3 linked regions of the Microscilla marina ATCC 23134 genome follow. The main gene of each other region encodes a partner of the protein of the gene in region 2 in a complex. Links are inferred from orthologs where the notes say so. Each region holds a gene or a part of one and is shown on either strand. Other genes may lie near its edges. The genes, in order: scpB, M23134_RS13735 and smc.

Region 1 (10,542 bases), on a different replicon or contig from region 2:
TGCCATACTCATAGAAGAGAAACCTATGGCAAGGCATAGTAACAAGACTTTTATGTACGATTTAAAAATCAACTTTTGCATGATATTTTGCTGCATTTAATAAATTTTAATTTTTTTAGACTTTCGTGCCTTTTTAAGGATGTCTTCTTCCATTTTTTGAATCAACTCAACCTTTCTTTTCTGCAAAATTAATTCAACAATGTGTGGTTTGGCAAACTCATAAGGAGTCTCTTGATTGACTAATTTAAAATCACGCACTTTAAGATAATACACATACTTTTTATCTTGTTTGCGTGAATACTGAAACTTACTTTGCTTTAGTAAGGCGGCTTTATCATTTACTCCATTAAATGGTGTATTATTGATAAGGTCATCAAACCCTACCCAAGTACTATCTTCTATATGATAAAACTCAGCTGATTTTACACAAAAATCTCTAAGAGTTTTTTTTCGATTGGCATTTGTACTCATTAGTAGTTTACCTACTTTTAAACTTGACGAAGAATCCCTGCCAGTGCTCGCCAAAGGAATTTTAATTAGTATACCTTTGATAATATGCTGTTTGAGTACAAAGTTCCCTTTATTGGCTTCATAATAAGCCTTCACCTCACTATCTTTCACTAAAGTATCAAGGTTATTATTTACATGTCGCTCTTCAAGCACATACCTCAACAAGTTATCTTTAAATTTTTTTACCTTTTGTTTTATTTCGTCTTTGTCTATTTTTTTCTGATTACGGGCTTCCTCTAACACTACTTCACGTTTAACCCAAGCATCAATATATTCTCTCGCTAGCCTGGCGCTGTCCTTAGCAAGCATTCCAGGGTGTATCACCCCCTGAAGGTCGTCAGCATATAGTATAGAGGCCCCCACTTGAGCAATTTTTTTTGACTTCCCAGTTTTCCCACTTCCAGCACCACTATCGCCCTGCCAAAGGCTACATGCAGATAAGCAAACCGAGGTCAACAAGAAAAGGAATACGCTCCTACTATTGACACTACAAACCAAGTCCCAAAATATTGTTTTCATTCCTCTTATTTTTTACTTACCAATTGATCTATCACTTCTTGATTTACCTGCACTGGGTATTCTTTCTTGAGACTCTCCAGCCATTCTTTTTCAAGGTAAGTTTGATAATTAGCAATAACCTTTCCGCGAGTTTCTTTATAAGTTTTCAAACGAGGTTGTAACACATCCTCAATGACTACTAGTACCAAGCGATCTTTATCTTGTAACTCTGTTTTCCCTTTCTCCCAGGCAATTTTATCTACAAAATCGTTTTCGCCTTTTTCGTATACCCCTTGGTTAACTTTTACATTTAACGGGTTGGTAAGATTTAATTCATTGACTAAATCTTTCTTTTGAGATGAATAAAAAGCAAATTCAATTCTTCGGTTTCGTCGTCGGTCTTTGATAGACACCGGCTTCGAGTTTTTATAATCTTTAGTAGTAATACGGTCAACACCGATTCGCTGTCTCAGTAAAAAGTCCAAAGTATTTTGCAAACGTTGAGATGATAAACCAACCGGTTCAGCTGGGTCAATATGACCCGAAAGTTCCAGCTTATAATGACGGTTTTTCTTCAGGAGATTTGCCACTGACAACAAGGTACGCTGAGCATTTTGATCTAACACTTTTTGCTCTTTGTCAAAATATACATTATTTACTTTTACTTTACTCACAAGATAACTGGGTTGAACCAAACGCGTTTTTAATTGAGTCATTATCTGAGCATTGGCTACGCTGTATATGGTAGCATTAGCTCGCTTACCCCAACGATATTTTTCACGATTTGCTTCAAAAAACTTTCTTGCCCCAGCAGTATCCATAATAGCCTTGTTCCACACTTTGTCGTTCATCATCTGAAACAACATCATTCCCTCTTTATACTCTTTTACTAACATTCGGTAATCCTTGTATTTTGCATTCAAGTTATTACGCTCAAAATCCAGTGCACTATAATCTACATAGTTGTCCAGTAACAAACGCATATAATGTGTAGGGGTCGCAATATTACTTTTAGGAACCTGTTTTAACACTACATAGTCAAAAAAATCTTTGACAGTATAGGTTTTCTTAATTTTCAATACTTTATCTTCAAACGATATAAGCCCTTCTTTCAAACCATTGTGGGTAGGACTATACTTCCAAACACCCTTGAGTAATGTAGTACCAGCCTTAGCTATAGCCTTGTTAGCGACTTTAGGGTTCAACCTAAAGTTGTTGATTTTTTTTAGTTTGGCGATAAATGACCGATGAGTTACCTTAAGGCGAGAGTCTTTGGCAACTTTTTGCCTGATAAATGGCTCCACTTCGGTAAATGTATCCAAGGTCCGCTTTTTCATCAATTTGATGATATGCCAACCACTGTATGGAGTATACACAGGCTTTGAAAAATCGCCTACTTCCTTTAATTGAAAAGAAGCTTGCTCAAACTCAGGAATTGCCTCACCCACCCCAAACTCTGGCAGCACACCTCCTTTGTTCTTAGAAGGTTGATCTTCAGAAAATTGACGACACAATTTGTCCCAGTCTTCTCCGGCTTTGAGTCTTTCATAAATTTTATCAATTTTACGCTTGGCCTCAATAGAGTCTTTAGCATTGGCTTTGGCAGGTTGCATAATCATAATATGGGCAGTTTGGATCTTGCCACTGGCTTTACGCCTGTCGGTTACTTTTAGAAAATGGTAACCAAATTTGGTACGCAATAAATCTGAAATAGACCCCACCTGTGTTTGATAAGAAGCATTCTCAAATGGGTAGACCATCTGTAATGCAGTAAAATAACCTATATTACCACCTTGTTTGGCAGAGGGGCTTTGTGAGTGAGTGCTTGCTACTTGTTCAAAGCTTTTGCCATTGAGCACGGTTTTACGCAACTCCAAAATTTTGTTGTAAGCAACGACGGTATCTTGTGGCTCGGCTTCCTTATCTACTTTTACCAAAATATGAGAGACTCTTACCTCTTCTTTTAAACGATCATAGGCTTCTCTTACCAACTCCTCTACTTTGGCTTTATCAGTAAGGTAAGGCTTGGCAAGTTGCTCTTTATAGGTACTCAGTTCATTGTTAAAAGCATCGGTAGTATCTATCCCTTTTTTTTGAGCTGCCAAAATTTTAAGTTTAAACTTAATATATAAGTCAAGATAACTGGATACACTACTGCGTGTATAAGCACTGTCCTTGTTTTTGAGGCTTTTCTCGTAGGTATATTTAAAATCGGATAGATAAATAGGATTAGCTCCCAGGGTGGCAATTACTTTCGACTTACTACTTGTTGTTTTCTTTGTAGTTGTACAGCTCACCAAAGCTACACACAAACCTAAAACATACAATCCTGCTTTGGTACAAACACTATTTTTAAACATAATGAAATATTAGCTTTTGGTATGTTGGCAAAAATCATCACAATTTTACGGATTTTTTGCGAAAAAAGACTCGAAACCAACAGGTAATAAATAGTTTAACAATTGAATAGAGTGTCAAAGTTAAGTTTTGAAACAAAATGAAGGGCAAAACTTGGTGAAAATAAAAGCGAAAAGAATGGTTTGATGGAGTAATTAAGTTATTTCTTGGCTATTTTTTTGGTCATGCGCCATATATTTTGGTGGTCTTCTACTGACACTTCTACTGTATCCATAATTCGATTTACTAACATAAGCCCTACCCCACCTTTACGCCTTTCTTTGATAATATTTGAAATTTTGGGTTCTTGGTATTCTGAAATATCAAAAAAATTAGCATCCTGATCTATAATCTCAAACAAGATTTTACCTGCTTGATCTTCTATATTAATCTCTAAAAAATAATCAGGATTACAGTTATGTGAGTAAATAATAAGGTTGGAACAAATTTCATCAACAGCCAATACTAATTGATTCACCTCTATTTCTGACAAAGATAAATTGCGCAGTACTACTGTGACAAACTCTCTTATAAGCCGTAAATTATCTCTTACACAATTTACTTTATAGTAATGAACCATTTTACCAAGGGTTATGAAAATGCAACAATTAACAACACCAGAGTGTTTGCTTAAGAATCTGTAAAATAAAGTGCTTCAGGAGAACAAAACACCTCGTGAGTGAACAATGCAAAATATTTGCTTAACCTTTAGCTATGGAATTATTAGCTTCGCAGAGCTCGGCACAGCGCAGCTGTAGCCTCGGTTTTTTGAAGAAGTCCCCCAATCAGAAGTTATGCACCAGAAATAGATTATTTTTGTAGGATTACTTAAAGAACAACAACATCGGTTTTACATATAGTCTATTTTATATCTTTAGCCTCTTGTTTAGAGTCAACTATTTGCAATAACTGATCTAAACCTAATATCTCAAATACATTTTTAACTTTTGAACTAAGCCCAAAAAGTGTAAAGAATATTTCTTTTTCTTTGAACTCTTCTATGTGAGACATAAACACTCCCAAACCGGCAGATGATATATAATTGAGGTTGGCACAATCTACCAAAATATTCTTTTTGCCATTAGTTATTGCTTCTTCTATGGATTTGTCTAAGGTAATGGAAGATGATGCGTCTACATCGCCATAAATTTCAATGATATGAAATTGCTCTTCGTTTATTGTTTTTATTTGCATCTTAGGTTTACGTGTGTAAAAGAAGTTAGTTTATATATGTAATCATATACTGAACAAATTTATAGAATCTATATTTGTTTCCCAAAATAATGCGCTCCAAAGCCCATAAGAACCCTTCAGGAGTACTCAAACCTAAAGTGGCTGAATGGCAAAAACACCCAACAACCTACCCCGTATTTAATACTAAATAATTGTTAAGTAGTACTTTGTGGATAAAAAATATTTTTTCTTTTATTTGGTTTCTGCGTACTTTTGTAAAACTTATAATATTTGCGTAGGAAACAATGTGCTTTTAAGCATTTACAACACCTTTTTTGAATATTTATCTGGTTTGTTTCTACTGTTTACCCAACATAAATTATAACTTACGAAACCTTTTAACGTTAAATTTTATACCAATATATCAATATATACATAAACCTAAAATATATGGAAAACAAGGAGGAAAAGACGAGATACTCTGAGGAGGAACTACGTGAATTTGATGAATTAATCCAGAAAAAATTAACTGAGGCAAGAAAAGAACTTGATTATATCAAAGAATCTTTGAGCAAAAGAAATGATGAAGGAATAGACAATACTATTGGCAACTCAAAACTGCTGGAAGATGGCGCTGGAACCGCTGAGCGAGAAAACCTCAATCAGATGGCTGCCCGCTTACAAAAGTTTATTCAACAGCTCGAACGTGCTGCCATTAGAATTAAAAATGGTACTTATGGCGTATGTATAGATACAGGGAAACTTATTCAAAAAGCAAGGTTGAGAGCAGTACCTCATACTCAGCACTCTATTGAGGCTAAATTATCAAGACAAAAATAATTGAGACTTTTACAAAATCACGTAGAGGCACTTATTTTTTGTGCCTCTGAACCTATTAGTATAGATGAATTGCAAAGTTGCCTTTCAGAACTGTTTGATACTGTAATACCCGAAGAGGAGGTATTGCAGACGATTGAAGTACTTACTGAAAAATATGAAGATGGTAACTTTGCTTTTCAAATTTGTCAAATGTCAGAGGGTTACCAATTCTTAACTAAACCTGAGTTTCAACCAAGTATTGCTGTTTTATTAAAACAAAACTCAAAAAAAAGATTATCAAAAGCAGCATTAGAAACACTGGCAATCATTGCATACAAACAACCTATTACCAAGGGGCAGTTAGAACAAATAAGAGGAGTGAGTTGCGACTATACCATTCAGAAACTTTTAGAAAAAGAACTGGTCGCAATCAAAGGAAAAGCAGAGACCGCAGGTCGCCCCATTCTTTATGGAACAAGCAAAAAGTTTATGGAATATTTTGGCATCAATAGCCTGAGTGATTTACCATTACCCAAAGACTTGAAGGTGGATGAAAGTAAAGCTCCACAAGCCAATGAGAATATTCCGGCAGAAGGCTCGTAAGCCAAAGCTGCCCGTTGAGTAGCCCGTGTTTTTTAATTAAAGGTTGATTCAAAAAACACACATAAATCAGGATTTCAGCAAGGGCTTTCAACATTTTCAATATATAATTTTAACATATACATAGATTGCATAAACAATGAATAAGAAAAGAAACGATGAGGTAAGAAATACCTCAGGAAAAAACAGCAATGGTCAGTCTAAACACAAAAATATAGATAAAAAGAAGGTTTTTTTTAGCAAAAAAGATAAAAGGGACAGAAAACCAGATAACCGAAGAAACAGAAACCAAGAAGATAACCCCAACCCTAAATTCAAATCAAACAATACTTCCCGAAAGCCTAAATTCAATAAAGACGCTAAGTTTAATAATAAAGATAGTAGAAACCGAGACAGAGATAGAGATAATGGTGCTGATAGAAAAAATGGGCCAAAAGACCACCGAAGACCCAACAAGTTTAAACAACCTTTCCAAAAACGCAATTCGGACAGAAAACAGTCTGGCCCTCCTAATTATGACCTGCAAAAACCTGGAAGTAAGGCGAATAAACACCAAGACCGTGAAGGTAACCGTGGCAAAGAACGTACTCAAAGACATAATGAACCAGAAAAAATGCGCCTCAACCGATTTATTTCTAACTCAGGAGTTTGTTCTCGCCGTGAAGCAGACAAGCTCATAGAGATGGGAATGATCAGTGTAAACGGCAAGGTAATTACCGAAATGGGATTTCAGGTAAGCCCTACTGACACTGTAAAGTATGGCAAGCGGTTATTGAAGCGTGAAAAGTTTGTGTATGTATTGCTCAATAAACCTAAAGACTTTATTACTACCACCAATGACCCGCAAGATAGAAAGACCGTGATGGATTTGATTAAAAACTCTTGTGATGAGCGAATCTATCCTGTAGGACGTCTAGACCGTAACACAACTGGTTTACTGCTGTTTACCAATGATGGTGAAGTAGCTAAAAAGTTATCACACCCTTCACACGATGTTAAGAAGGTATATCAGGTAGAACTGGATAAACCATTGAAAGATGAAGACTTGGACTCAATTGCTGAAGGGGTAATTCTGGAAGATGGCTACGCTGCTGTAGATGAAATAGCGATACTCAACCCTGAAAGAACATTGGTTGGTGTAGAAATTCACATTGGACGAAATCGCATTGTACGCCGTATTTTTAACCACTTGGACTATGAAGTAGTCAAACTTGACCGTACCATGTATGCAGGTTTGAACAAGAAAAATATTGACCGTGGTGATTGGAGATACCTGAGCGAAAAAGAAGTAATTCGCTTGAAGTATTTTGCTTAACTACTTGCCCATCATTGGGCAAATAAAAGACAATAAAAATGGGCAGTTGATACTTATCGACTGCCCATTTTTTGTATTTTTTCTGATAAATTATAGTTGTGCCACTTCCATTTTACGCTCTACCTTTTTTACCAAACCTTGCAGTACTTTGCCTGGACCTACTTCGGTGAAAGAAGTAGCACCATCGATAATCATATTTTTCACGGTTTGAGTCCAACGAACTGGTGACGTTAGTTGAGCAATCAAATTAGCCTTAATGGTTGCCACATCGTTTGCTGGGGCAGCATTTACATTTTGATATACAGGGCATATAGGCTCACTAAAATTGGTTTCTTCTATAGCTTTGGCCAATTCTTCACGAGCGGGTTCCATCAAAGGCGAGTGGAACGCTCCCCCTACTGCCAAAGGCAATACACGCTTGGCTCCTGCTTCTTTCAGTTTTTCCATGGCTTGTTCTACTCCCGCATTGCTCCCCGAAATCACCAGTTGACCTGGGCAGTTATAGTTAGCTGCTACTACTACCTCATTGATAGCTTCGCACACTTTTTCTACCACCTCATCCTCTAACCCCAGCACTGCTGCCATCGTAGATGGGTTTGCCTCACAAGCTTTTTGCATAGCCAAAGCACGCTGTGATACCAGCTTAAGCGCATCCTCGAAAGCTAATGTCTTGTTGGCTACCAAAGCTGAAAACTCTCCCAAAGAGTGACCAGCCACCATATCGGGGGCAAAATCATCTGAGGTAAGTGCCAAAATTACTGAATGTAAAAAGATGGCAGGCTGGGTAACTTTGGTTTGTTTAAGCTCCTCCTCAGTTCCTTCAAACATAATATCAGTAATGCGGAAACCTAATATTTCGTTGGCTTTCTCAAACAATTCTTTCCCTTTTTCTGATCCTTCGTACAGGTCTTTTCCCATTCCTACAAATTGGGCACCCTGTCCCGGAAAAACGTATGCTTTCATTTCTTTCGTTTTTTGGTAAGTGATCATTTTAACAACACAAAGTTATATGTCAGCATTGTATTTTGGAGATTTTTGGAGATTTTTCTTTGGTGAGATCAAACGGTTCATTAACCACTATTGACACACTACTACTTCAGACAAGTAATAGACTGCTTGCTTGTAGCTTTGTACATACGCAAAAATTGCTTTGATTTCATCAGCTGTGAGATCAAAGCTTTGCATGGTGGTTTTACCATATTTGTTATACAGTTTTATCGCATAAGGATCGCCACTGGCAATTACTTTTTGCGAGTTTTGTACCCAAGGAATGAGCCAGTCTATTGAACGCCTATCTAGTATACCTTTTAAGCCAGGACCTACTATTACATCAGCGCCAGCACTATGGCATTGCATACAGTTATTATAAAACAAGGTTTTGCCTACACTAACAGTTCCTGAAAGCTGCACAGTATCTTGGTAACTATACTCTGACACCGTTCCACACCCCCTGCTTGGTGCTGTTTCTTTTACATCTACATTAACTAAGGTCACTATTAAACCCGCCACTGAAAGGGCTATCAGGGTAAAAATTTGGGAGAGTTTTTCGATAAATGGGATCATACGATTTAGTTTTAATCTCTTGTATTTTCCGATGTAGACAACGAATCTATACATACTACTTCCTTACTACCATAGTTGCCTACATAAAATAAAACTGCTTTGATTTCGCTAGTCGTGAGACCAAAACTTTGCATGGTAGTTTTACCATATTTGTTATATAGTTTTACCGCATAAAGATCGCCACTGGCAATTACTTTTTGCGAGTTTTGTACCCAAGAAGCAAGCCAGTCTATTGAACGCCTATCTAGTATACCTTTTAAACCAGGGCCTACTATTACAACAGCTCCGGGGTTATGGCAGGGTTCACAGTTGTTATTAAACAAAACTTTTCCCTGAGTAAACAATGCTTGTTCGCTATTTGTAAAAGTAGGAGTAGGTATACAATTGGGAGGATATGTTGCTAGTTTGTCTTGTGTAGCACAACCTGGCAAAGGCTCAGTTTGCACCTTAAATATGAGTATGATTAAAGCACATAATAAAGCCAAGATCGTTATTATAAGAAGGTTAAATAAGCGGACAATCTTTTGCGTGAATGGTACCATAAGTTTAATCTTTTACCTTGGCTAGTTTATCTAAACCAATGCTGGGTTTATCAAACATGGGGTTCTCCTATTTTCTTACCCCAAAATTAAGAATACCTTTTATTCAAATCTTTTAAATGCCTTTTGATATGAGCTACTACAATTTCCAAATGTTCTTGCCTTGAGTACCCTCTTGAACCTTTCTTGTAAGGAATAATGCCAATCGCTGTATTATAAATATATTGTTCAATGATTGTCTGTGCTTTTTTGAGTCTATCAATCAAAGCTTCTATTGGGCTCGAAGCCGTTGTCTCGACACTTTGCTTGTTTACTTCTGAAAGCTTACCTTTGAGGGGGTTAGGTTTTCTACCCTCACCCAAGTCTGCAATATTTCGGGCAAAGCTTTCATGCCAAAAAGTAAGATGCCCCAAGATATCTTTAGCATTCCAAAACTCATAAACCATTTGTTGGTAATCTAAATCTTGCTCATAAAACTGAATCAAGGCAGCTAACTGTTGTTGAAGTTTTTTTAAATTGGCTTCGATGGCTAAGTCTAAGTTACACATATAAAGTACTTTAAAAGCGGTACAAATATTCACACTCATATAAAAACAAGCCTATAGCAACCCCATGACAAACATCAGTAAAGCTTTCAAAAAGTAACAAAAAGGTAATGCTTCCCCAATGATGCACTTGTGTACCAGCAAGCTTTGGAGTGGTATAGATTTACGTATAAAATAAAGCAAATTGATGCATAAAAACCAGTGGTATAAATACTACCAAGGTTGAACAAGCCACCCTGTAAGTTTGCATCATAACTTATCAAATATTCCACTTTACCCCCAACAACAGGTATTTAAGCGGAAAAACTGAGTTCATTATTATAAGAAGGTTGAATAAGTAAACAACCTTTTGCGTGAATAATGCCACAGGTTTAATCTTTTATCCTGGGCAATTTATCTAAAGAAATGTAGGGCTTATCACCTCGGTTTACATTGGCTATATAGAACAACAGGGCATGCATGTCTTTGCCCTTGTAACTGAAGCTTTGCATGGCAGTTTTGTTATATTCATTGTACAATTTCACAGCATAAGGGTCACCATCGGCAATCATTTTTTGCGAATTATGAATCCAACGCATCACCC
Region 2 (10,284 bases):
AAACTCTTCCGGTAGAAAAATTAGCAAATGTACCTGTATAAGGAATTTGCCCTCCAATGGTCAATCCGGCGGCTACCCCCATCATGTTGGCTTCTGCGATGCCTACCTGAAAGAAACGCTCAGGAAAGTCTTTTTTAAATTGCCCCATTTTTAGCGATCCGGTAAGGTCGGCACACAACGCCACTACCTTGGGGTTTTTCTTACCCAACTCGCTCAAACCATCTCCGAAACCAGAACGGGTATCGGCAGTCTTTAGAATTTCAAACTTTTTCATGGACACTAATTGCTCTTCATTAAAAGTAATGTTGAAGTAGTATTCAGATGTAAGAGCTTGTTTAAATTTTCGTTTACAGGAGATTTTATGATGAATTTTTGGATTAGATGCGTCAAACCGAGCTTTAGCGAGCTCTGTTTCACCTTTGAAAATTGGCATTTAAACTAATTTTGAAGAACCGATGGCTAGAGCTATGCTCTGCCGAGCTCTGCGAAGCTAAATTTGACAATATATAATCAGAAAAATCGCATAAAAGACCTAATCAATGAACCGAGCTTTAGCGAGCTCAGCCTTTTCGGCTAATTTTAAACAAGCTCTAAGACAACAATATTTTAAGCTATTGTCCCGTAACGAAGTGCAAGTATAAAAAATATTGTGGAGAGGTCTGTCCGATTTACACATTTTTATACACATCTGTCAATTAGAGTCTACCAACTTCGGGTAACAAAATTGCCCTATTACTGGCTTTAGCTTTAGCAAAACTTTTATCCCAACTAAAGCTTTTTTAACTTTAGAAGTTGTTGTTTTGAAGGTTGTAAAACTCTATTTTTCATTTTTTTATATCAAACCTATGCGCTATACTTTGTTAGACGAGTCTTTGTATTTCCCTCCGGTACACTACGCCGACGAACACGGCATACTGGCGTTTGGCGGAGACTTGTCGGTAGAAAGGCTACTGCTGGCTTATCAGTCAGGAATTTTTCCCTGGTATAGTGAAGAAGACCCTACTATTATGTGGTGGGCACCTGACCCCCGTTTTGTGCTATACCCCACCCAACTCAGGGTGTCTAAAAGCATGCGACAAGTACTGAGAAAAGGGCTGTTTGAGGTAACATTTGACCAAAGGTTTAAAGAAGTAATGATTGCCTGCCAACAAATAAAACGTACAGGACAACAAGGCACCTGGATCACCGAGGATATGCTGGAAGGGTATTGCCAGTTGCACGCCCAAGGGTTTGCCCACTCGGTAGAGGTATGGCAACAAGGGCAACTGGTAGGTGGACTGTATGGAGTATCGCTGGGGCATTGTTTTTTCGGCGAATCTATGTTTAGCAAGGCAAGTAATGCCTCAAAAGCTGGTTTTATTACAATGGTTCAAAAGCTTCAGCTATTAGGTATAAAATTGATTGATTGCCAGGTATATACCCAACATTTAGAGAGCCTTGGTGCCGAAGAAATACCCCGCGATGAGTACATGGCTCAACTTAAGCAGCACTTACAAAACCCTACCCACCAAGGCAACTGGCAAACGTTGCTTGCTTCTTTAAAAGATAATAGTTAGACTTAAAAAGATCGTATCAAAGGATTTTTATTACATTTGTAATTTACACAAAACATATTTAACAACATACTCCAGACATTATGCAGTAGGCAACCACCCCATATAGTAACAAAAATGACAACCCAAGAACTAGATTTTGAAAAAATACAACAATGGTGGGATGATTTGGATCAGGAGTGGCAAAAGGTTTTTTTGATTAATTACATATTTAAAACAAGGTTATCGGAGAGCAAAATTATAGGTTTGGCCGCCTCGCGCGAAAACTATTATTACGCTCCTGAAAAAATCTATCGTGTGTTTTTCAAAGAAGAGTTTGACCCTGCCAAAGTCCGTATCAACGGCAAATTTTTCCGTGTATTAGTATCGCTCGAAGAGATTATCTGCCACAACAGCAAGATTACCTCATTGGCACCGCTTACAGCATTGCCTCACCTCAAAACGCTGCTTTGCCATAATACCAAAATTACCTCGCTGTCGCCATTAATGACCCTGCCCAAACTACGTAGCCTCGACTGCTCGCGTACCCTTGTGTCAGACCTGGCACCAGTAAGCACCCTGCACGAACTACAAATGTTGCTTTGCTCTGATACCCTTGTCAAAGACCTCACTCCTTTGCAGTTCCTTACCCAACTTCAGTTTTTGTGGATGGTAAACACTCGTGTTAAGAGTTTGTCGCCCATAAAAAACCTGACCAGGCTCAAGCAAATCAACTTTTCGTTTACCGATATAGACTCGCTGGTTCCACTTAAAAAGTTGCAAAAACTAGAGGTGCTTAAGTGCGGGGTAACTCCTACTTCTGACTTGAGTCCTTTACAGGAACTGAAGGGTTTGCAAAAAATATTTTTTTGGGGTACTCCTGTTACAAGTTTAGAGGCACTGGCAAACTTGCAACAACTAAAAATGATCAACATGCCTTATTGTAAAAATATACCATTCAAGGCAGTAGAAAAATTTAAAGATAAACACCCTCACTGTAGGGTAGTGGCTTAATTTATTACCAATGAAAAAACTAATCTTATCAAGCATGTTTGCGCTGGCAATGCTGGGCAGCTGCAACCAAAAACAATTGGCTAAACAAAAAGCCGAAGCAGACAAAGCGCGCGAAATAGCAGAAAAACAAACGCTAAGGGCAAAAAAAATGGCTGAGCTGGCTAAGGCTGCCGAGCTAAACGCCCTAAAACGACTACAAATAGCCGAAAGAGCAAGGCAAGAGGCATTGATAGCCGCCCAAAAAGCTAAAATGGCTCAACAACAGTGTGAAGCTCAAAACAGGTTATTAGAGGGAAGAATACACAAATTAGAGAAGAAGAAGAAATAGGTTATAGGCAATGAAGGGTCAATGTTGAGTGACCAACCTCAAATACTTAAGCTATTATAGAGGCGACGGGACAAAGTTTTTAGTCTCTGGCTACCCCCTACATAGACAAACTAACAAATTCATAAACTACTTATTTTTATAGGGTGTCTTACGCCGTTGCTTGTGTCTTCACAAGCAACCAAAAGACAGTGCTTCATTCAGAACAACCCTCTACGCTCGTTTTTCAGAATACTGAAAAATGCCCTCAGGTGCTGGAATCAGGGTCGGTTGTTAAAAGCCTTCCGCAGAAGGCTTGGATGAATGGAAGTCTCCAAACTTACTTGGGTAGCAAAACCTCTCAAAATACTAAGGGGCACCAAGCGATGAAATTTACTACACTAGGGCAACCATAAAGGATTGCCCCTACAAAAGGCATTTGAATGGGTTTTGACGCTGCTCTTACGCCGTTGCTTGTGTCTTCACAAGCAACCAAAAGAGTGCTTCATTCAGAACAACCCTCTACGCTCGTTTTTCAGAATACTGAAAAACGCCCTCAGGTGCTGGAATCAGGGTCGGTTGTTAAAAGCCTTCCGCAGAAGGCTTGGATGAATGGAAGTCTCCAAATTTACTTGAGTAGCAAAACCTCTCAAAATACTAAGGGGCACCAAGCGATGAAATTTACTACACTAGGGCAACCATAAAGGATTGCCTCTACAAAAGGCATTTGAATGGGTTTTGACGCTGCTCTTACGCCGTTGCTTGTGTCTTCACAAGCAACCAAAAGTGCTTCATTAATAATCGCAGAACAACCTTCTCGTTTTTCGGAATACTGAAAAACGCCCTCAGGTGCTGGAATCAGGGTCGGTTGTTAAAAGCCTTCCGCAGAAGGCTTGGATGAATGGAAGTCTCCAAATTTACTTGAGTAGCAAAACCTCTCAAAATACTAAGGGGCACCAAGCGATGAAATTTACTACACTAGGGCAACCATAAAGGATTGCCCCTACAAAAGGCATTTGAATGGGTTTTGACGCTGCTCTTACGCCGTTGCTTGTGTCTTCACAAGCAACCAAAAGAGTGCTTCATTCAGAACAACCCTCTACGCTCGTTTTTCAGAATACTGAAAAACGCCCTCAGGTGCTGGAATCGGGGTCGGTTGTTAAAACCCTTCCGAAGGAGACTTGAAAATCTTAATACAGGGAAGTCTTCTATTTATTCATAGTGTCAAGTCGCCCTGCGGGAAGGCTTGACACAGCAAGTGGTGTACCTAACACTTGGAATTTAGTTCCTAAAACCCTGATTAACGCTGCGAGCCATCAACTCTAGGCTAATCACTTGTTGCTTACACCTTGAAGCTTTAGCAGCTACTTCCTCCCAAAATCGGCAGGTATTTCGCCCCAAACCTTGGTTTCCCACTTAATAATTTTGGTAGTATAAGTGTTGTTCTCTAGCCATACAAGGGCACGATCTACCAGCTGAAACAGTTCTTCGGTTTTTGCCGTGCGCTCAAGGGTCGTTTTTATTTTTTTGTTGCGCACCCAAGCCATTGCTGTTTTCGAGTCGGTATACATAGGCACCGGGCTATTGTGTTTTTTGAGCAAAGCCAAGCCGTGCACAATGGCCAAAAACTCACCAATATTTACCGTACCCAACGGAAAAGGGCCCATGTGAAACAACAGCTCTTTTGTGCGGGTATGTACCCCTTGGTATTCGAGCTCGCCTGGGTTGCCACTACAGGCAGCATCTACCGAAAGGCTTTCCAGCAAGGGCTTACCTACGGCCGATTTAGCCGCAGTGGTGTTCTTTTTGCCCACAAATGCCCCACTACTTTGTTTAAAAGCAGCTTCGGCTTCGGTTTTACTCAAAAAAGATTTATAACGTGCGCCGTCAAAACCTTTTACTTGTGCTTCGCAATCTTTCCAGTTGTCAAACACTCCTGCTTTGCGCCCTTGCCACACTACATAAAATTTCTTCTTGTTTTTTGCCATAGTTAGCGATCTAAAAGTTACACCTACTCACTCTTGTTGATTGGTTGCTCGGTAGCCTTGTCGCTTTCTGGTTCTTTGTCTTTAAAAAACACCCTTTTGACCCAGCGAGGCAAGAAAATAGCTCCAAATAATAAGTAAGGGTAAAAAGTGGCAATACGCCAAATAAGTGCCGCAATGAGCACAAAAGCACCAGCAAATTGCTGGAAAAATGCCTTGAAGGCAAGCTCGGCAAACCCAGCAGCCCCTGGGGTGATGCCTACCAGCAATACTACCCACAATACTACATGCCGCGAAAATACAAAGCCATGCATGGCTGGGGTAAGCACTACAAATGCTGCAATGAGGCAGTTAACAATGAGGTAGCGTGCCGACCAGATCAGGCAGGTAGTACCTATGGCTCTTGCCCAATAGGTAAAGTTAGTGCCTCGGATGGCTTTAGATGCCAATACCATTTCGTTGCCTTGTTTTTCGGCCATTGGCTGAAAACGACGCAACCACTTGATGCCAGTTACTTTTACAAATACCCACTTGACAATGTGTGGGTTGATAAACAAACCATACGTCATAAACAAGGTATAGCCACCAATGAGCGCATAACTTATAAAAAACATATAGCGTACATACTCCCAGTCCATGGTCATACCAGCTCCACTAATGGCCACAAACAAATTGGCTGGGTCATACATCCCCGAATAGTACAAAAGCATTACTATGGCACCTGCCACCAAAAAAAACATGTTATCGAGTATGGCAGTAGTCATTACATACGCCATAGACTTACCAAAGCTTAAGCCTTCTTTCATCAGCACAATGGTTGCCAGGGCGGTGCCTCCTACTGCTGAAGGGCTTACTGCCGACGAAAACTCCCATAACATGATAGAATAAAAACTGCTTGTCCAAGAGAGGTTCTTGTGGGTAATATAACGAATACGATAGATATACAAAGCATCGCGTACTACAAGCGTAAGTACAGCAAGTATAATCCATAAGATGCTGGCTTCTTGCAATTTACCCCAAGGAATTTGCCCTGCATCTTTGTAAAAAAGGTATCCGGTAATGGCAAGACTAATGGCTATAGGTATAAATATTTTAGATGGGTTCAGACTCTTCAGAACCTTACTTTTATCTTTTGTGCTAATTTCACTCATGAGCTAATCGTCTCTGTTACTTGTTGTTCACTGGCTTTTTTCTCAATCCAGAAATTATTGTAACCTGGTTCGATGTGCAAAGATACCAAACCATTTTGTAATAATTCGAGTATAGCCAAAAAATTGAATATTACTGCAATCTTGGTTTTATAAGAAAGTACAATTTCGTTAAACTCCAGTTTGGGCTTTTGCTCAAGCAAACTTATCAGCATCGTTTTTTGCTGTGCCACTGTATAAGGATAAGGTACCACCTTGTGTACTACGTGCTCTATACGGCTCTCATAACGTGTCATTGCTTTTTCGTATACCTGTAGCAATTTATACAAGTCGAGCCGATGCATTTCTATATCCACCTCATACGTTCCCGCCACTCTCTCTATTTCTACTATCACGTTGCCCCGTTTTTCGCGCATGAGTTGTCGGTCTTCCAGGGCTTCAAACTCTTTGAGCACCGACTTATACTTTTTATACTCTAGCAGAAAATCCACCAGCTCTTGGCGTGGGTCGTCATCCTCATCACTTTCTTCGTCGCGTGGCAACAGCATTTTGGCTTTGATACGCATCAGCGTGGCTGCTACTACTATAAACTCACTGGCAAGTTCTATATTCATCTGCTCCATTTGATGCATATAGTCCAGAAAATCCTGCGTAATTGTAGAAATAGGAATATCATAAATATCAACTTCCTGTCGCTCTATAAAGAAAAGCAGCAAATCGAATGGTCCTTCAAATAACGGTAACTTGATCTCAAAACCCACTTTAAAGAAAGTTTAATACAGGAACTCACCTTAGATTATCTTCTGGGCGACAAAACCTCCCCCAAATACGAGTTCGGATTTGCCATACTTTACCTCTAATGCCTTAGAAAACAAAAACCCTGATTTTTCATATAAAGATTTACACTCAAGGCGAGCTCTTAGTTAAAAACGGTTAAAATTAACCATAAAACAAACATTTGTGCATCAATATAGCTTATTTTAGATATATTGCAAATCCAAAGTTTGACACTCAGACGTAAGTATGGTAGCAAAACCATATTTGATATTACTAACACCATACACAATATCATTTGTTTATTCACTCATAATTTTTGCAAAACTAAATTAACCACAGGTAAGTTAAACCAAGATTGTGTACCTGTAGCAAGACTATGATCTTGAGTGAAAATGGTGGCCTAAAAAATAAAAACAATCGGTGTCAAAACATTGCATAGTCATTGATTGTTATTAATCATATTTTGTTTAACCGACATAAATCAAAATTTTATTATGTTAATAGAGCCGGGTAAGTTACTAAAGCAGATCAACAACCCAGAAGACTTACGTCAGCTTTCGCCAGAGCAGTTATTTGATGTATGCACTGAGTTGAGACAATTTATTATCGATACTGTTTCGATTCACGGAGGACATTTTGGAGCAAGTTTGGGTGTAGTAGAGCTTACAGTGGCACTACATTATGTATTTAACACGCCAGACGACCAGTTGGTGTGGGATGTAGGGCATCAGGCTTATGGTCACAAAATTTTGACAGAAAGACGCGAAAACTTTCACTCCAACCGCAAATATGGAGGACTTTCGGGTTTTCCTAAGCGCAAAGAGAGCAAATACGATACTTTTGGGGTAGGACATTCGTCTACTTCTATATCGGCAGCCTTAGGAATGGCGCTTGCTTCTAAGCAAAAAGGAGAAAACCACCGTCAACACGTCGCCATTATTGGAGATGGTGCCATGACTGGGGGACTTGCTTTTGAAGGAATGAACCACGCGGGGGTATCAGACAGCAATTTGTTGATTATTTTGAACGACAACTGCATGTCTATTGATCCAAACGTAGGAGCACTCAAAGATTATCTGACCGATATTACAACCTCTAGAACTTACAACAAACTACGCGATGAGGTTTGGAAAATGTTGGGCAAATTCAATCGTTTTGGCCGCTTTCAAGAGCTTGCCTCTAAAGTAGAGGGTGCAGTAAAAGGGTCAGTATTAAAACAAAGCAACTTATTTGAGTCATTGAATTTGCGTTATTTTGGTCCGGTAGATGGTCACGACATCAACCACTTGACCCACGTACTCAATGACCTAAAAAATATACCAGGACCTAAACTTCTTCATTGTGTTACAGTGAAAGGAAAAGGGTTTGCTCATGCCGAAAAAAACCAAACCAAATGGCACGCGCCCGGTTTGTTCGACAAGGTGACTGGAGAAATACACAAATCGGTGCCTACCGCTCCACAACCTCCCAAATACCAACAAGTATTTGGACACACAATACTGGAACTTGCCCAGGAAAACCCCAAAATAATGGGCATTACTCCCGCCATGCCTTCGGGCTCGTCGCTTAACATTATGATGGAAGCCATGCCTGATCGTGCCATTGATGTGGGCATAGCCGAACAACACGCCGTTACTGTGTCAGCAGGTATGGCTACTCAGGGATCTACTGTATTTTGCAATATTTACTCTACGTTTATGCAGCGTGCCTTTGACCAGGTCATTCACGATGTATGTATTCAAGGCTTACCCGTAATTTTCTGTTTAGATCGGGCTGGTTTTGCCGGAGCCGATGGACCTACTCACCACGGGGCGTATGACATAGCTTATATGCGATTGATCCCCAATATGATTGTATCGGCGCCTATGAACGAACAAGAGTTGCGCAACCTAATGTATACTGCTTCGCTTGATGAGTTTAAAGAAGAAGGCAAAGCTTTTACCATTCGTTATCCTCGTGGTCAAGGGGTAATGCCAGAATGGAGAACTCCCCTAGAGAAAATAACCATTGGTCAAGGGCGTAAACTACGCGATGGCAGTGACGCCGCTATATTGACTATAGGGCATATAGGCAACTATGCTACTGAGGCTTGCGAAACTCTGGCCGAAGAAGGTCTCAACATAGGGCACTACGATATGCGTTTTGTAAAGCCCTTGGATGAGGCAATGTTGCACGAGATTTTCCAGAAGTTTGACAAGGTAGTCACCGTAGAGGATGGTTGCTTACAAGGGGGCTTTGGTTCGGCTGTACTAGAGTTTATGGTAGAACACGGCTACACTGCCAAAGTAAAACGTCTGGGGATTCCTGACCGTATTGTAGAACATGGCTCTCAACTTGAACTACAGACAGAGTGTGGTTTTGACGCTAAAGGCATCGCACAATCTGTTCGCGAAATAGCAGAAGTAGTTTTTAAGTAAGATTTTAACAAAGTAATAAATCACCAAATATTAAGCCCTGAAAATCCTGTTTTTCAGGGCTTTTTCATTGCAACTAACTCCTTCAATAAAACAATCAAAGTTATTAAAAAATACCTCTACGAAGTAATCATTTTTAGGTTTCATTTCTCGTTGATTTTAACAAAAAAATAATCTAGCTTTGCCCTCATTATATTGTAATATTTTGCAATACGCTATTATTTAAAACATCAGAGAATATAATGAAAATGATTGAAGAAAAAGATGGTACTTACTCTGCCCGAATAAAAAATTTAAGCACGTCGATAGAAAGAAAAGTTGCTTTAAGACGTAACTTTATGAAGGAAATAGAAAAACGATTGAACGACGAAAAATAAGTTGAAAACAATCAACAGACAGTATTGATTGAACAAACCCATGGAAAAAAAGGCGCTCTTATCAAAGAGTGCCTTTTTTTATGCGATTTTTTGTAAGGGGCTTTTATTTACTATTTGTGTTTTGTTGCCACTGCTCCTACCGTTAAACAAGCCCGCATATACTATCAATTGTTAATATGCGTAGGAGCAATTGTTTTAAAAAAACTGTCTTTTACCCAAATTATCCACTATGCGCTCGTCCATATCATCGAATGACAGTCGTTTTACCCTCGTACTAAGTAGCCTTAAGATAGTTTTATATACATTAGTTGAGAAAATTATTTCAAAAAATGGCTTTTTTTTACATTTTTGTATAAATGATACAGATATATACTGATTTGTAAAGACTTATTTACTCTTTTGAAATTTTTAGAAAAAAATATGCTGATGTTATGGCTAATCAAAATGACTTTGCCGAAAGGCTGAAAAACCTCATTGAGAGGCTCAACATGAATAAAAATTCTTTCAGTGTAAAGCTGGAAGTAAGCCCTACCATTATCCATAATATTATCGATGGCAGGGGTAGCAAGCCTAGTTTTGAGGTGTTGCACAAAATTGTGACTACGTTTAAAAATGTAAACGCTTACTGGTTATTAATGGGCGAAGGCGATATGTTGATAGAGAGTAACGAAAAGGAAAAATTGGTTTTGTCAAAATCTGAGCTGGATTTAAAAAACGAAAAAATTGCACTTTA
Region 3 (11,655 bases), on a different replicon or contig from region 2:
AAAAGCGAGCGACAAACTGGTTGGTCGGTTTGTGGTACATGTCTTCGGGAGAAGCGGTTTGTATCAATTGCCCACCTTGTATCAGGGCTACTTTATCGGTAAACGACAAGGCATCTTGGGTATCGTGCGTGACAAAAACAAGGGTGGTATTGTAACGGTTGACCAACTGCTTGAGTGCTTGTTTTATTTCTTGTTTTAGAATGCCGTCTATTTGGCTAAAAGGTTCATCTAAAAGTAATATTTCTGGTTCGGCAGACAGTGCTTTTGCCAAAGCAACTCTCTGTTGTTGACCACCCGATAGTTCTCTGGGGTATTTTTTGGCGAAAGCTTGCAAATGAAAAATCTGGAGAAGCTCTTCTGTTCTTTGTTGTTGGGTAGCCTGGTCATAATACCTTAGTTGGTAATTGATATTCTCGGCAACAGTATGGTTGGGAAAAAGCTTAAAATCCTGAAAAACCAAGTGTATATCAGGGTGTCCAGGCACCAACTCTTCGGCATACTCATTGACCAACTCATCTTTATAATAGACTGTACCTTGGTCTGGCAACATCAAACCTGCCAATAGCCTCAATAGGGTAGTTTTACCCGCGCCACTGGGTCCGGTCAGCGCCAGTACTTCGCCTTGGGTTACCTGTAGTGAAACCTGGTGAACAGCAGCAGCCGTACTTTGGACAAATGTTTTACTAAGCTGATCTGTGTGTAAGATAATGTCTGACATAATGCCTTATCAATTGCCTGTAATATATAAGTGATACTCTGTAATAACTGTCTGGTTTATAATAAATTAGCTTCGTAGTGTTTGCGCTTTGTTTTGTAGCTCTCTGCACTACTTCTCGTTGCTTTTCCTGGCAAGAGTACCACCACTCCCACAAAAAGCGTTTCAGCCAGTTTTGAGTCTATCTGGGAACTCATCTTGACCACGTTATTAAAGAGGGACAAACTTACTACTCTGTGGGTTAATTTGTGGAGGAATGAAAAAATATTGTATAAAAATAATGTGATAACTGTATGGAAGATCCAAAGTTTTTGAAAATACCTGCGCCACCTTATGGGCGTAGGTTTGCTATAAGTGATGTACATGGGTGTTTGCAAACCCTAGAAGCGTTGGTGTGGCAACATATCAAACTGCAACCCGAAGATCAGTTGTTTTTTTTGGGTGATTATATAGATCGGGGACCTGCCAGTGCCGGAGTAATGGATTTTATTATGGCTTTGCAAGCCAAGGGATACCCAGTATATGCCTTGCGGGGCAATCACGAACAAACCTTGCTGAATGACTACGAAATGCATGACAAAGAACGGCTTAAAGTAGTAATGACCAAGTTTAAGAAAACCCCTGACTTGCTCAACGAAATGGGCGAGATGAATTTGCGTTACCTCGACTTTATCAAAGGTTTACCTTATTATATAGACACTGAAGGTTTTTATTTGGTGCACGCTGGGTTTGATTTTGGTGAGGAGGAGCCTTTCGAGGAATGGGAGGCAATGCTTTGGATCAGACAGTTTCCGCCCAGATTGTCAGATTTGCAAATATTGGCTATGCTAGACCAACCCAAACGTATAGTACATGGGCATACCCCCAATAGCATTGAAGACATTGTGTCCAAAGCTAAAAGCAAGGCATTGGTGCTGCCCATAGACAATGGCTGTGTGTTTGGGGGAGCTTCTAGGGGCAAGTTTTCGGATAATGATTTAGGCAGGTTGTGTGCGCTCAATCTTGATACTTTTGAGGTGTTGATACAAGAGCGATTAGAAGACATGGCTTAACAAAAAATAAGCCCCGGGAAGTTATAATCAAGATAACCACCGGGACTCACCATTTAGGATAAGCACAAATCGGTAACTTTTGGTTGATGAAAAATGTTTTCAAGTTTTCTAAAAAACTTTGCATCTGAAAGCTTAAATACAAAGTTTTGAGTAAAAGCGACCTTAAATAACTGCAAAGGCGACTATTTGCCCTGGTGAAAAAATAGTTTTTTACCCTGAACTCACCTGCAGTACTGACCTGAGGTATTTTAAAACAGGCTAAAATTACCTCACAAAAACCAATTCATTTGATTTGGTGCTATGTTGTTCGCTAAAGCCATAACCATCGTAATTGAACCCTTTCAAATCTTCGATGGTTTCTGCATCTGTGTCTACAATGTAACGCACCATCATTCCTCTGGCTTTTTTGGCAAAAAAGCTAATCGTTTTGAGTTGATCATTTTTCCAGTCTTTAAACTGTGGCGTAACTATAGGTACTTTGAGTGCTTTTTTGTCTATTGCCTTAAAATATTCATTACTGGCAAGGTTTACAAATAGTTCTCCTTTGCTTAGTTCATTGTTGAGTTGTTTGGTGATTGACTTTTTCCAAAACTCGTACAGGTTGGCTTTACTGCCGACTTTAAGTTTGGTACCCATTTCCAGTCTGTAGGGCTGCATCAAATCCAATGGTTTAAGTATGCCATAAAGCCCCGATAGTATTCTGAGTTTATCTTCTAGTGCCGCCAGTTTTTCTTCGGGAATAGTATATGCGTCTAAGCCTGTATACACATCACCGTTGAACGCATACACGGCTTGACGGGCGTTTTCAGAGGCAAACGGGAGTGCCCAGTCTTGGTTGCGTTGCCAGTTGAGTTGCGCCAGGTTTTCGCTGATGCCCATTAGTTCAGTGAGCTTAGCCGGCGATTTTTTCTTGAGTACAGTGTTCAGTTTTTTGGCTTGAGCCAAAAAAGCCGCCTGGGTGTATTTTTGGGTGGGCAGTGCCGTTTCAAAATCCAATGATTTGGCAGGAGATACAACTATTTTCATACAGGTTTTATTACTTTTTTTCAAAAATAGAGTAGCCCATTGACAAAAAAAATAAAGCTTTATATTTCTTATCAATCAGCAGATTGGTAAACTCTATGTAACCCAAATTGTTTGACTGCTAATGCCAGCTTATGTTTTTAATCCAAACTCCACTATATTGCAGGTGATAGACAGCAATAATTTTAGAAAAAAAACAAAATGAATCAGCCTGTAAAAAAAAGAGCATACGTGTTTCTGTTTGATGGATTTTCTGACTGGGAAATTGCCTATCTTACCCCGGAAATCAATAAAAGCAAAGCCTGTGAACTCTTGTACTTTTCAGCCCAGGGGCAAACTGTACATTCGATGGGAGGGATGAAGGTAGTTCCTGATATTGCGCTTGAGCAAATGAATACAAACGAGGTTGATCTTTTAATTTTGCCCGGGGGCACTGCCTGGGAAAAGGGGGAGAACAACGTGCTGGATCAATTAGTCAGGCTGCTTTTTGAACAAGGCAAAACCATTGCTGCCATTTGTGCGGCATCGGCTTATTTGGGGCAAAAAGGATTTTTAGATAGATTGCAGCATACCAGCAATGACTTACAATACCTCAAGGGAGTTGCTCCACAATATTTGGGTGAAAAAAACTATCTGAATACTTTGGCGGTAGCTGACCAAAACATTGTAACTGCTAATGGCATAGCCCCCATTGAGTTTGCAAGAGAGGTATTTAAAAAACTGAACTTGTATAGCGATGTTGAGACTGAGCAGTGGTATCAATTATTTAAAAATGGTGTCTGGCAGGAGTAAAGTAAGGTGATGGAAACAGGTTGAGTTTTTATCTGAAAGTTGAATTAAAAATACAAAAATGTCCGTCGCTTTGAGTCAAACAAGTACTACCATATATAACCCATTACTTCAATAATTAACCAATCTTCTTCAACTTCATCCATAAACTATTGCCAGTAATATGTGATTAAATTTTTGATAAAAAATAATAATTAGGATGGACAAAAAAGACAATAGCGTTCAAACTGCTCAGGCATATCAGCAAATGATGATCAAATTAATGAACACTGCTGAACAAATGTACGATGAAGGACAATTCAAGCAAGCCATTCAGTACTACGACCAAGTGTTAACCCAACGAGATAACCTTTCTAAGGCCGATTTGACTTATATGCTTTATATGAGGGGGAGTACACAAAAAGAATTAGGCAACCTGGAGCAAGCCAGGCAAGATTTTTTAGAGGCGCAAAGGTTGGGTTTTGAACACCCTCTGGGAGTAGACTTGATTGCCGAAGCACTGGCTTCGATAGGTATTTGACAAACATTACTTGATTGTGTATGTCTCCAAACCTGGTACAGATGCGTGTGTCAGGTTTTTGTTTTGCCTTATTTCAATTATTTTTACCAAAAAAAATTACCCCAAACAAGAAATTTTAAACAAGCTCTTAAAAACATCTCATCAAAAAAACGAATTAATCTTTATATTTGCTGTTCTCTAAAAAAGCAAAAAGGCACTTACAAGGCGGAATAATAGCAATGTTATTAAAAAAACTGGAAATAAAGGGGTTCAAGAGTTTTGGCGATAAAGTTCATATAGACTTTACCACGGGGGTGACCGGAATCGTAGGTCCCAACGGTTGTGGTAAGTCTAATGTGGTAGATGCCATTCGCTGGGTATTGGGGGAGCAACGCACCAAAAACCTGCGCTCAGATAAAATGAGCAATGTGATTTTTAATGGTACCCGTGCCCGTGGACAAGGACGTACTGCGGAGGTTTCGCTTACCTTTGACAACAACAAACATATTTTGCCTCCTGAATATTCGCAAGTAACCATTACCCGCCGTTATCACCGCAGTGGCGACAGTGAGTACATGATCAACTTTGTACCTTGTCGTTTGAAAGATATTCAGGATTTGTTTTTAGATACTGGAATTGGTTCTGATAGTTATGCCATTATAGAGCTAAAGAAGGTAGACGAAATACTCAACGATAAAGAAAATGCCCGTCGTAGTTTGTTTGAAAAAGCAGCAGGGGTATCGAAGTATAAAAACCGTAAAAAACAAGCCCTGAGCCGTTTGGACGGGGTAGACAAAGACCTTCATCGGGTAAATGACTTGTTGGCAGAAATAGAGAAAAATCTTAATTCGCTGGAGCGACAAGCCAAACAAGCTGAGCGTTTTTTTAGGCTCAAAGAACAATACAAAAAAGCCAGTATTTCGTATGCTTCTACACGCATCAAGCGAGAAAGAGATGCTTTTTTGTTGCTGAATGACAAACTGGAAACCGAGACGACCAAAAAAGACGAAATTCAACGAGCTTTGGCTACCAAAGAGCATACTTTGGAGCAAAAAAAGCAAGAAGTACTCGAATATGAACAACACTATTCGGCAAAACAAAAAAAGCTTAATAACCATTTGGGGCAGTTGCGCCACCTCGAAAACGAGAAAAAACTGAAAGATGAAAGGTTAAGTTTCTCCACCGAAAAAACAACCACGCTCAAAGACCAGATTGCCCAGGATACCGAAAACAAAGATACAGTGTACCAAAGTTTGCTACAGTTGGAAGCCCAGCGGGGTTCTGCCGAAAAAATGTGGCAAGAGCTCGAAATGGAGCTGCAAAACTACAAGGAAGGCCTGGATGAGCAAAAAGAAAAAACTGCTGAAGTGCAACAACTTGCCACGAACAAAGAAGCCTTCTTTAAGCAGAAGGAGCAAGAGGCCTTTCAACTGAATAAAGATTATGAAATTAAGCAAAGTCAACTTTCATCGGCAAAGCAAGCGCTTGAAAAAGTAGCCAATGCCGATAGCCAGCAAAATGAAGAGCTGCAGCGCTATGAACTGGAGTTGACTCAAATAGAAAAAGATTTGGCAGAAGTAAGGCAGCGCCTTGCCAACTGGCAACAAAAAGAAGAGCAACGACGGGCAGAAGTGAGCACATTGGAAGAAAATGTAGAGGGTATTCGGGTGAAGTTATCAGCCAAAAACCGAGCACTGGATGCCAAACAAAACGAGTACAAGCTTACCAAGTCGTTGATTGACAACATGGAAGGGTTTCCGGAGGCGTTGAAGTTTTTGAAAAAAAACAGCGCCCAATGGACCAACGATACGCCTTATTTGTTATCTGACATTATCACTACCCATGACCCTCGGTACCTGGTAGCTATAGAAAATTACCTAGAGCCATTTCTTAACTATTACATTGTACAAAATGCGGTGGAAGCTTATGAGGCAATCAGGTTGTTAAGCGAAAGCGAAAAAGGAAAAGCCAACTTTTTTATACTTGATCATCTGTTGCCCCAAGCTACAAAAGCAACACAGCCCACCAGTTTGACAAATGCGGTGGGTGCCTTGGACATTGCAGAGTTTGACACCCGTTTTCGTCCTTTGTTTGAGCACTTATTAGCCAATGTATGGATTGTAGAGAACGAGGTGCTTTTGCCCACGACTGATCAACCATTGCCTGCGGTATTGAATGATGTTACCCTGAATGCAAATCTGGTATCGTTAAATGGAGAAGTAGTAAGGCGCCATCCTGCGGCGGCAGGTGGGTCGGTGGGAGCTTTTGAGGGCAAGCGCATTGGGCGAGTCAAAAACCTTGAAAAGCTGGCTTTAGAGATAGAATCGCTGCAGCAAGAAGTAGAAGACATTGGCGCGCAGCTCTCTTTTCAGCAAAATGACCTGCAGCAGCGCAAGCAAGACCAAACTTTTAGAAACGCCATCAAAGAGAGCCAAAAAGAAACAAACCACAGCGAAGGAATGGTGATTTCGCTGCGTACCAAGCGCGAGCAGTTGACCAACTTGCTAGAGAAAAACAGGCAGGCTCAAGAAGAAATTACCGAAAAGGTGGCACTCCTTCAGGAAGAAATAGGGGAACTATTGCCTCAAACCAATCATCAAAAAACGGTGTTGGAAGACCTCACTTATGAGGTAGAAAATCTCAAGGAGCAATTGCTTACCGAAAACGAGGGCTTGCAACTTAAGTCGTCGCGTTATAACCAGCAAAACATTGCTTTTCATCAACAACAAAACAAACTTGCCACCATTGACCAAGAGATTGGTTATAAACAACAAACCTTGAGTACCCTAGAGAACCGTCTGGTAAAATACCGTCAGGAGTTGGTACAAGTAGAGGTAGAAGCGGGGCAGTTGTTAGACAGCCAGGAGTCGCAAGATGCATTGATTGAAGAGCTTCAGGAAAAAACAGCGCCCTATAGCGAAGAGGTAAAAGCTGCCGAAAAAGAATACTATGACATTCGCAAGTTGGTCAATGACCTAGACAAAGAGTTACGCGAATTGCAGCGTCGCAAAGAGTCGTTAAGTGTGATTTTGAACGAGTTGCAGAATAAAATTCACGAAACCAAAATTAATCTTACCAGTATAAGCGAACGCCTTTCGGCAGAGTTTCAGGTAGATATAGACCAGTTGATGTTGGCTACTGACGAAGATGAACCCCAAGAAGAAAAAGAAGGAGAACAGCTGAGCGAAGTAGAGCTACAGGCTGAGGTAGAAACGATTAAGCGCAAGCTTGAAAAAATTGGTACCATTAACCCTATGGCAATGGACCAGTACCAGGAGTCTAAAGAAAGACGCGATTTTATTGTAGAGCAAAAAGAAGATTTGCTCAAGTCCAAAGAGTCGTTGTTGCAAACCATTGCCGAAACCGAAGAATACGCTAAAAATGCTTTTATGGAGGCATTTGACAAAATCAGGTCTAACTTTTTGACGGTGTTTCGTTCTTTGTTTTCGGAAGAAGACACGGCTGACTTGATTTTAACTGACCCCGAAAACCCCCTAGAGTCAAAAATAGACATTATTGCCAAGCCTAAAGGTAAGCGCCCACTGACGATCAACCAATTGTCAGGAGGAGAAAAAACGTTGACTGCCACGTCGTTGTTGTTTGCGTTGTACTTGCTCAAGCCAGCGCCTTTTTGTATTTTCGATGAGGTAGACGCCCCACTGGATGACGCCAATACCGAGAAATTTAACCAAATCATCAAGACCTTTTCCAAAGACTCTCAGTTTATCATTGTTACCCACAACAAGCGCACGATGGCAAGCACCGACCTAATGTATGGAGTGACCATGCGCGAGCAAGGGGTTTCTACTGTTGTACCGGTAGATTTGCGTGGGTTGGATTAGTAAAATCACTCCAGCTGTCTTGCTTTTTACTCGTTTAGAGCTTGTTTGGCTTCGCAGAGTGGGGGTAAGCCTTCTAAGGGGGGTATGATTGGTGTAAGCCCGACTTATAGCTTTCAACTAATGCCTAAAATACTTCGCCGTTTTATGTATCAGACCTTGCTTTTGAGCAATGTAGCAAAGGAAGTAAGCTACTGTATCACTCGGTCAATGAAGCTAATACAATCATTTTACTTGCCTCTCATTCTAGAAGAAAAAAGAACCTGCCAACCTAAGTTTCCTTTGTTGACAGGCTCTCTCTGAAATTTATTTTAACTACTCAAATTATCAAGTACAAACCTTTCTTGAAAAATTATCTGTAAATGAATAGTTACTCTACTTTGCCCACTGATTTCACTTGCAAAACTTTATATAACGTGGGCAATGTACTATTGAGAAAGCTATCCATTAGTTAAAACTGGTCTATAAACTATTTAAACCTAACTGTTTACCTAAGCACAATTACCCTTTTAACCTGTTGACTACCATTCACCTGAACTACCAACAAGTACATCCCTGGTTGGTACTGGCTTACGTCAAAGGTATGACTAATACTTTTGCTCTTAGCTTTTGCCTCCACTGATTTTGTCTGTAAAGCTATTCCATTGCTATTCATCAATACAAAAGATGCTTTTGTGTTAGCCTTTACTTGTACAGTTACTTGAGTGCTGGCAGGGTTGGGAGATATTCTGATATCTTCCGTTAGTGGCTGAACCTCTTGTCTGATAGATGCTGCTGCTGCATTGTTATTGGCTGCTTCTATAATATTTACTTCGTAATCTTCTACCTCTCCATACAGGAATTCACCACAGGCAAGGGGTACTTGGTTATAACGCATGGCTACCCTCATAATCGTTTTTCCAGTAGCGGCAGTTGCTGGAATGGTAATTTCTCCCGTAACTGGAGTATTGATGGTAGGATCTTGTGAAAATAGTGCTTCACCTGGATCATTAAAGTCTCCATCTCGATTCAAATCTATCCATACGCGATAGCCCTCTTGATAGGAACGGTTGGTCCAGCTAGGAGTAATTGTAATTCTGGTAGTAATTCCTTTGCGTAAAGTGGTGGTTATTTGTCTGGAAAACTTTTTATAACCATCATTGTTTCCAGAAGTATTATCAATAGCTCCAAATTGTACCCGATTGATGTATTCATCAGGAGTGGTCCCTTTAACAGCACAATACCCCTCTGGGAGGCTTGTTGTGGTAAAACTTACTGTTTCAGCATAATTGCTTATACCGCCTTCACAACGGCTCCTTACTTGAAATTCATAGGTATTGTTGGATATCAATCTGGGTAAATTAACTGTAGTATCCTCTATGCTGTTTATTTGAGTCCAAACGTCAGACCCTTGTACATGGTAGCGTACATCGTAAGAAGCTGCGCCATTTACCTGACCCCAAACTAACTTGGCTGTAGTATCAGCTATATTGGTTGCTCGAGCTCTCACAGGTACTCCACAGGCTTGACTAATCGCTTCTACTCTTATCCCTGTTACAATCATAGAAAAAGCTTGGTTCGCGTTATTGTGTAAGGCACCTTTGTGAGTAACTGTAATAGTATAGGTACCTGCTACTGGATTAGCGATAAAGATTTTTTCTACATTGTCGCGACTATTATCTCCTCGGGTGGCTGCATTTGCTGGATTAGCCGGGTCAAGTATCCATGGAAGATGAGTAGTCACTACCCCTGCCTCATTTCGGTGCGTAATGAGAATATCCAAGTCGTTTACCAGCATGCGATTAGCTGGATCAAGCGCTGGAGCTACTGGCGTACCTGGAACGTCAGTCCATACAATTGTAGCTGATAAAGGTTCGCCTCCTACAGCATTGACATTAGTAGTGTAGCGTCCGTTATTATTCAAAGTTTGCTCTTGAATCAAGGCAGATATATTGCGATTGGTAATCACGTCAGCAGCCTTTTTGGCGTTCATTAATCCCCAACCATTCTGGTAATCTGGTCCATTGGCTGGACCAGCTTCATCTGTAGTGTGAATTGCCAAAGCCTTTAACGTAGCCGAACGCATATAAGTGTTGTTGTTGCGTTGGTGGTAATAGCGTTGTAACAATCCCAATGATCCGGTTACGGTAGGTGTAGCCATAGAAGTACCGCTCTTGTTAATGTATTCATTGTTTATATCACGTGCAGTTACATTAGAAGAATATACTGCCATCCCATTGGCCACAAGGTCAGGCTTGATGCGACCATCATCGGTAGGACCCCAACTGCTAAAACTTGTTTGTACTACGTCAGCAGATGTTTTATAGCCTCCTGCCACATCGTTTACTGCCCCCACAGTTAATACATTTTTAGCTGTACCTTGCGAGCCTATACAGTCGTATCCATTATTACCATCTACATTGCGGCGTTGTCGAGAAAACACCCACCTCCCATTAACATTGATATGACCTGTTCTTTGAACATTACGTGTACCTTCATTGCGATCATTTCCTGCTGCCCAGCAAATCAAATAGTTAGGTGCACCTGCTGCTATCCTATCAAGAGCTTGAGCCTTATCAGTATAAAAACCAAAGTTATAATCTTCTACTTCACTGATCTGTGGTGCTCCGTACCATTGCCATCTTCTTTCGCGACCATTATATGACCAGCCATGGACCCAGCCATAGGAATGATTCGATAGCAATAAACCTCTGGCTGCTTCAGCTGTCATTTCTGCCAGATCGTTGGTCCAGTCATAAGCATTTAAGCGTGCCATAGGAGCTACTCCTTTCGCTCTGGGCTGTACTCCAGAGGCCACCAGAGTGCCTGCCACATGGGTTGCGTGTGAACGCCCTATCAGATTACCTACTCCGCCATCTTCTTGAGTTACTCGGCTAAGGCCATTCACTGCAAACTCTTGGTGGGTTACTTTTACTGCACCACCATCCCAGATTCCCAGGGTTAAGCCAGCTCCAGTTAATTCTAATTCGTTATGTAGTCTATCTGTAGAAATAGATTGCGTAGCAATGTCATTGGTGGTAATATTGTATATAGGTGTACCAAATTGAGAAAACCCTTGTAGCTCCATAAAACGACCATTAGATACAAGCCTAATAGGTATATTTAGCCGTTTGGCTTTTTGGTAAACTATCTTCCTTTCTCGTTGGTATTCTTGGGAGAAAGTTTGGCTAAGCCTATTAAGCTGTTGAGTTGTACGTTTGTCATAACGTTGTTGACCTTGAACAGACACGGCAGACGTGATAGATAATCCCAGCAATAAAAAAAGCCAGGTCATCTGTTTTCTTAGATTTAACATAAACAATAATATTTATTTAATGTGATTAATTTTAGAAGTTTTTAGGTTGGTAATAACTTCTGGAACTAATGTAGGTGGGCAATAAAGAGGCAGCAAATTTGAGTACTTAACAAATGATTAGCTGGTATATGTAAGGTGTTTAGTACAGGTATACATTATAATAGGTTTAGAACTTTATTCTTAAAAATGCTATAGTTGGCAAATAAAATATAACAAGTTTATTGTCAGGCATATAAAAGAAGTTGGTTAAGTAGTTGTTAGGGGTGTTTTTTTAGAAAAACACAGTATACATAAGGAGTTTAAAAACTTTGAGATCATTCAAAAAAACATGTAAAAAATTAAGGTGTTGCCCCTTAGTTTGGGTAACTATCCAGATAAAAATAGGGTGAAGGCAGCCAAACAATCAAATTATAGCTCTAAAGTACCACGTTTTAGGCAGCTTA

The links.
Region 1: M23134_RS13735 (region 2) and scpB share a complex: the UniProt entries of both Bacillus subtilis proteins name them as parts of the cohesin-like complex. The link is inferred for Microscilla marina ATCC 23134 from one-to-one orthologs.
Region 3: the proteins of M23134_RS13735 (region 2) and smc are in contact, whole or in part, in a crystal structure (PDB 3ZGX), measured with the Bacillus subtilis proteins. The link is inferred for Microscilla marina ATCC 23134 from one-to-one orthologs.

The regions. Positions count from the first base shown.
Region 1 is NZ_AAWS01000009.1:49,791-60,332, reverse strand. Bases 4,219-7,209 are described here. They hold scpB (SMC-Scp complex subunit ScpB), read left to right. Parts: upstream 4,219-5,418; coding sequence 5,419-6,000; downstream 6,001-7,209. Other genes in these bases: M23134_RS09645 (pseudouridine synthase), read left to right, coding at 6,137-7,209; M23134_RS09655 (TraR/DksA family transcriptional regulator), read left to right, coding at 5,029-5,418; M23134_RS09660 (STAS domain-containing protein), read right to left, coding at 4,267-4,599. Outside these bases: M23134_RS09680 (peptidylprolyl isomerase), read right to left, coding at 1-81; M23134_RS09675 (hypothetical protein), read right to left, coding at 97-1,029; M23134_RS09670 (peptidylprolyl isomerase), read right to left, coding at 1,035-3,368; M23134_RS09665 (ATP-binding protein), read right to left, coding at 3,566-3,985; more of M23134_RS09645, read left to right, coding at 7,210-7,312; fabD (ACP S-malonyltransferase), read right to left, coding at 7,403-8,275; M23134_RS40475 (c-type cytochrome), read right to left, coding at 8,390-8,875; M23134_RS40470 (c-type cytochrome), read right to left, coding at 8,887-9,417; M23134_RS09625 (hypothetical protein), read right to left, coding at 9,504-9,962; M23134_RS37800 (c-type cytochrome), read right to left, coding at 10,331-10,542. UniProt on the Bacillus subtilis protein: Participates in chromosomal partition during cell division. May act via the formation of a condensin-like complex containing Smc and ScpA that pull DNA away from mid-cell into both cell halves.
Region 2 is NZ_AAWS01000013.1:53,848-64,131, reverse strand. What follows is about bases 4,864-7,596. They hold M23134_RS13735 (segregation and condensation protein A), read right to left. Parts: upstream 6,745-7,596; coding sequence 5,983-6,744; downstream 4,864-5,982. Other genes in these bases: dxs (1-deoxy-D-xylulose-5-phosphate synthase), read left to right, coding at 7,255-7,596; M23134_RS13740 (lysylphosphatidylglycerol synthase transmembrane domain-containing protein), read right to left, coding at 4,864-5,986. In the rest of the region: M23134_RS13770 (transketolase family protein), read right to left, coding at 1-274; aat (leucyl/phenylalanyl-tRNA--protein transferase), read left to right, coding at 846-1,556; M23134_RS13760 (leucine-rich repeat domain-containing protein), read left to right, coding at 1,671-2,546; M23134_RS38080 (hypothetical protein), read left to right, coding at 2,557-2,874; M23134_RS13745 (ribonuclease H1 domain-containing protein), read right to left, coding at 4,215-4,838; more of M23134_RS13740, read right to left, coding at 4,862-4,863; more of dxs, read left to right, coding at 7,597-9,177; M23134_RS42490 (hypothetical protein), read left to right, coding at 9,417-9,551; M23134_RS13725 (helix-turn-helix domain-containing protein), read left to right, coding at 9,983-10,284. UniProt on the Bacillus subtilis protein: Participates in chromosomal partition during cell division. May act via the formation of a condensin-like complex containing Smc and ScpB that pull DNA away from mid-cell into both cell halves.
Region 3 is NZ_AAWS01000003.1:184,945-196,599, forward strand. The notes cover bases 4,017-8,120. They hold smc (chromosome segregation protein SMC), read left to right. Parts: upstream 4,017-4,317; coding sequence 4,318-7,920; downstream 7,921-8,120. Other genes in these bases: M23134_RS03395 (hypothetical protein), read left to right, coding at 4,017-4,099. Also shown: M23134_RS03375 (ABC transporter ATP-binding protein), read right to left, coding at 1-718; M23134_RS03380 (metallophosphoesterase family protein), read left to right, coding at 1,009-1,767; peroxide stress protein YaaA, read right to left, coding at 2,032-2,793; M23134_RS03390 (type 1 glutamine amidotransferase family protein), read left to right, coding at 2,992-3,582; more of M23134_RS03395, read left to right, coding at 3,779-4,016; M23134_RS37475 (S8 family serine peptidase), read right to left, coding at 8,405-11,212. UniProt on the Bacillus subtilis protein: Required for chromosome condensation and partitioning.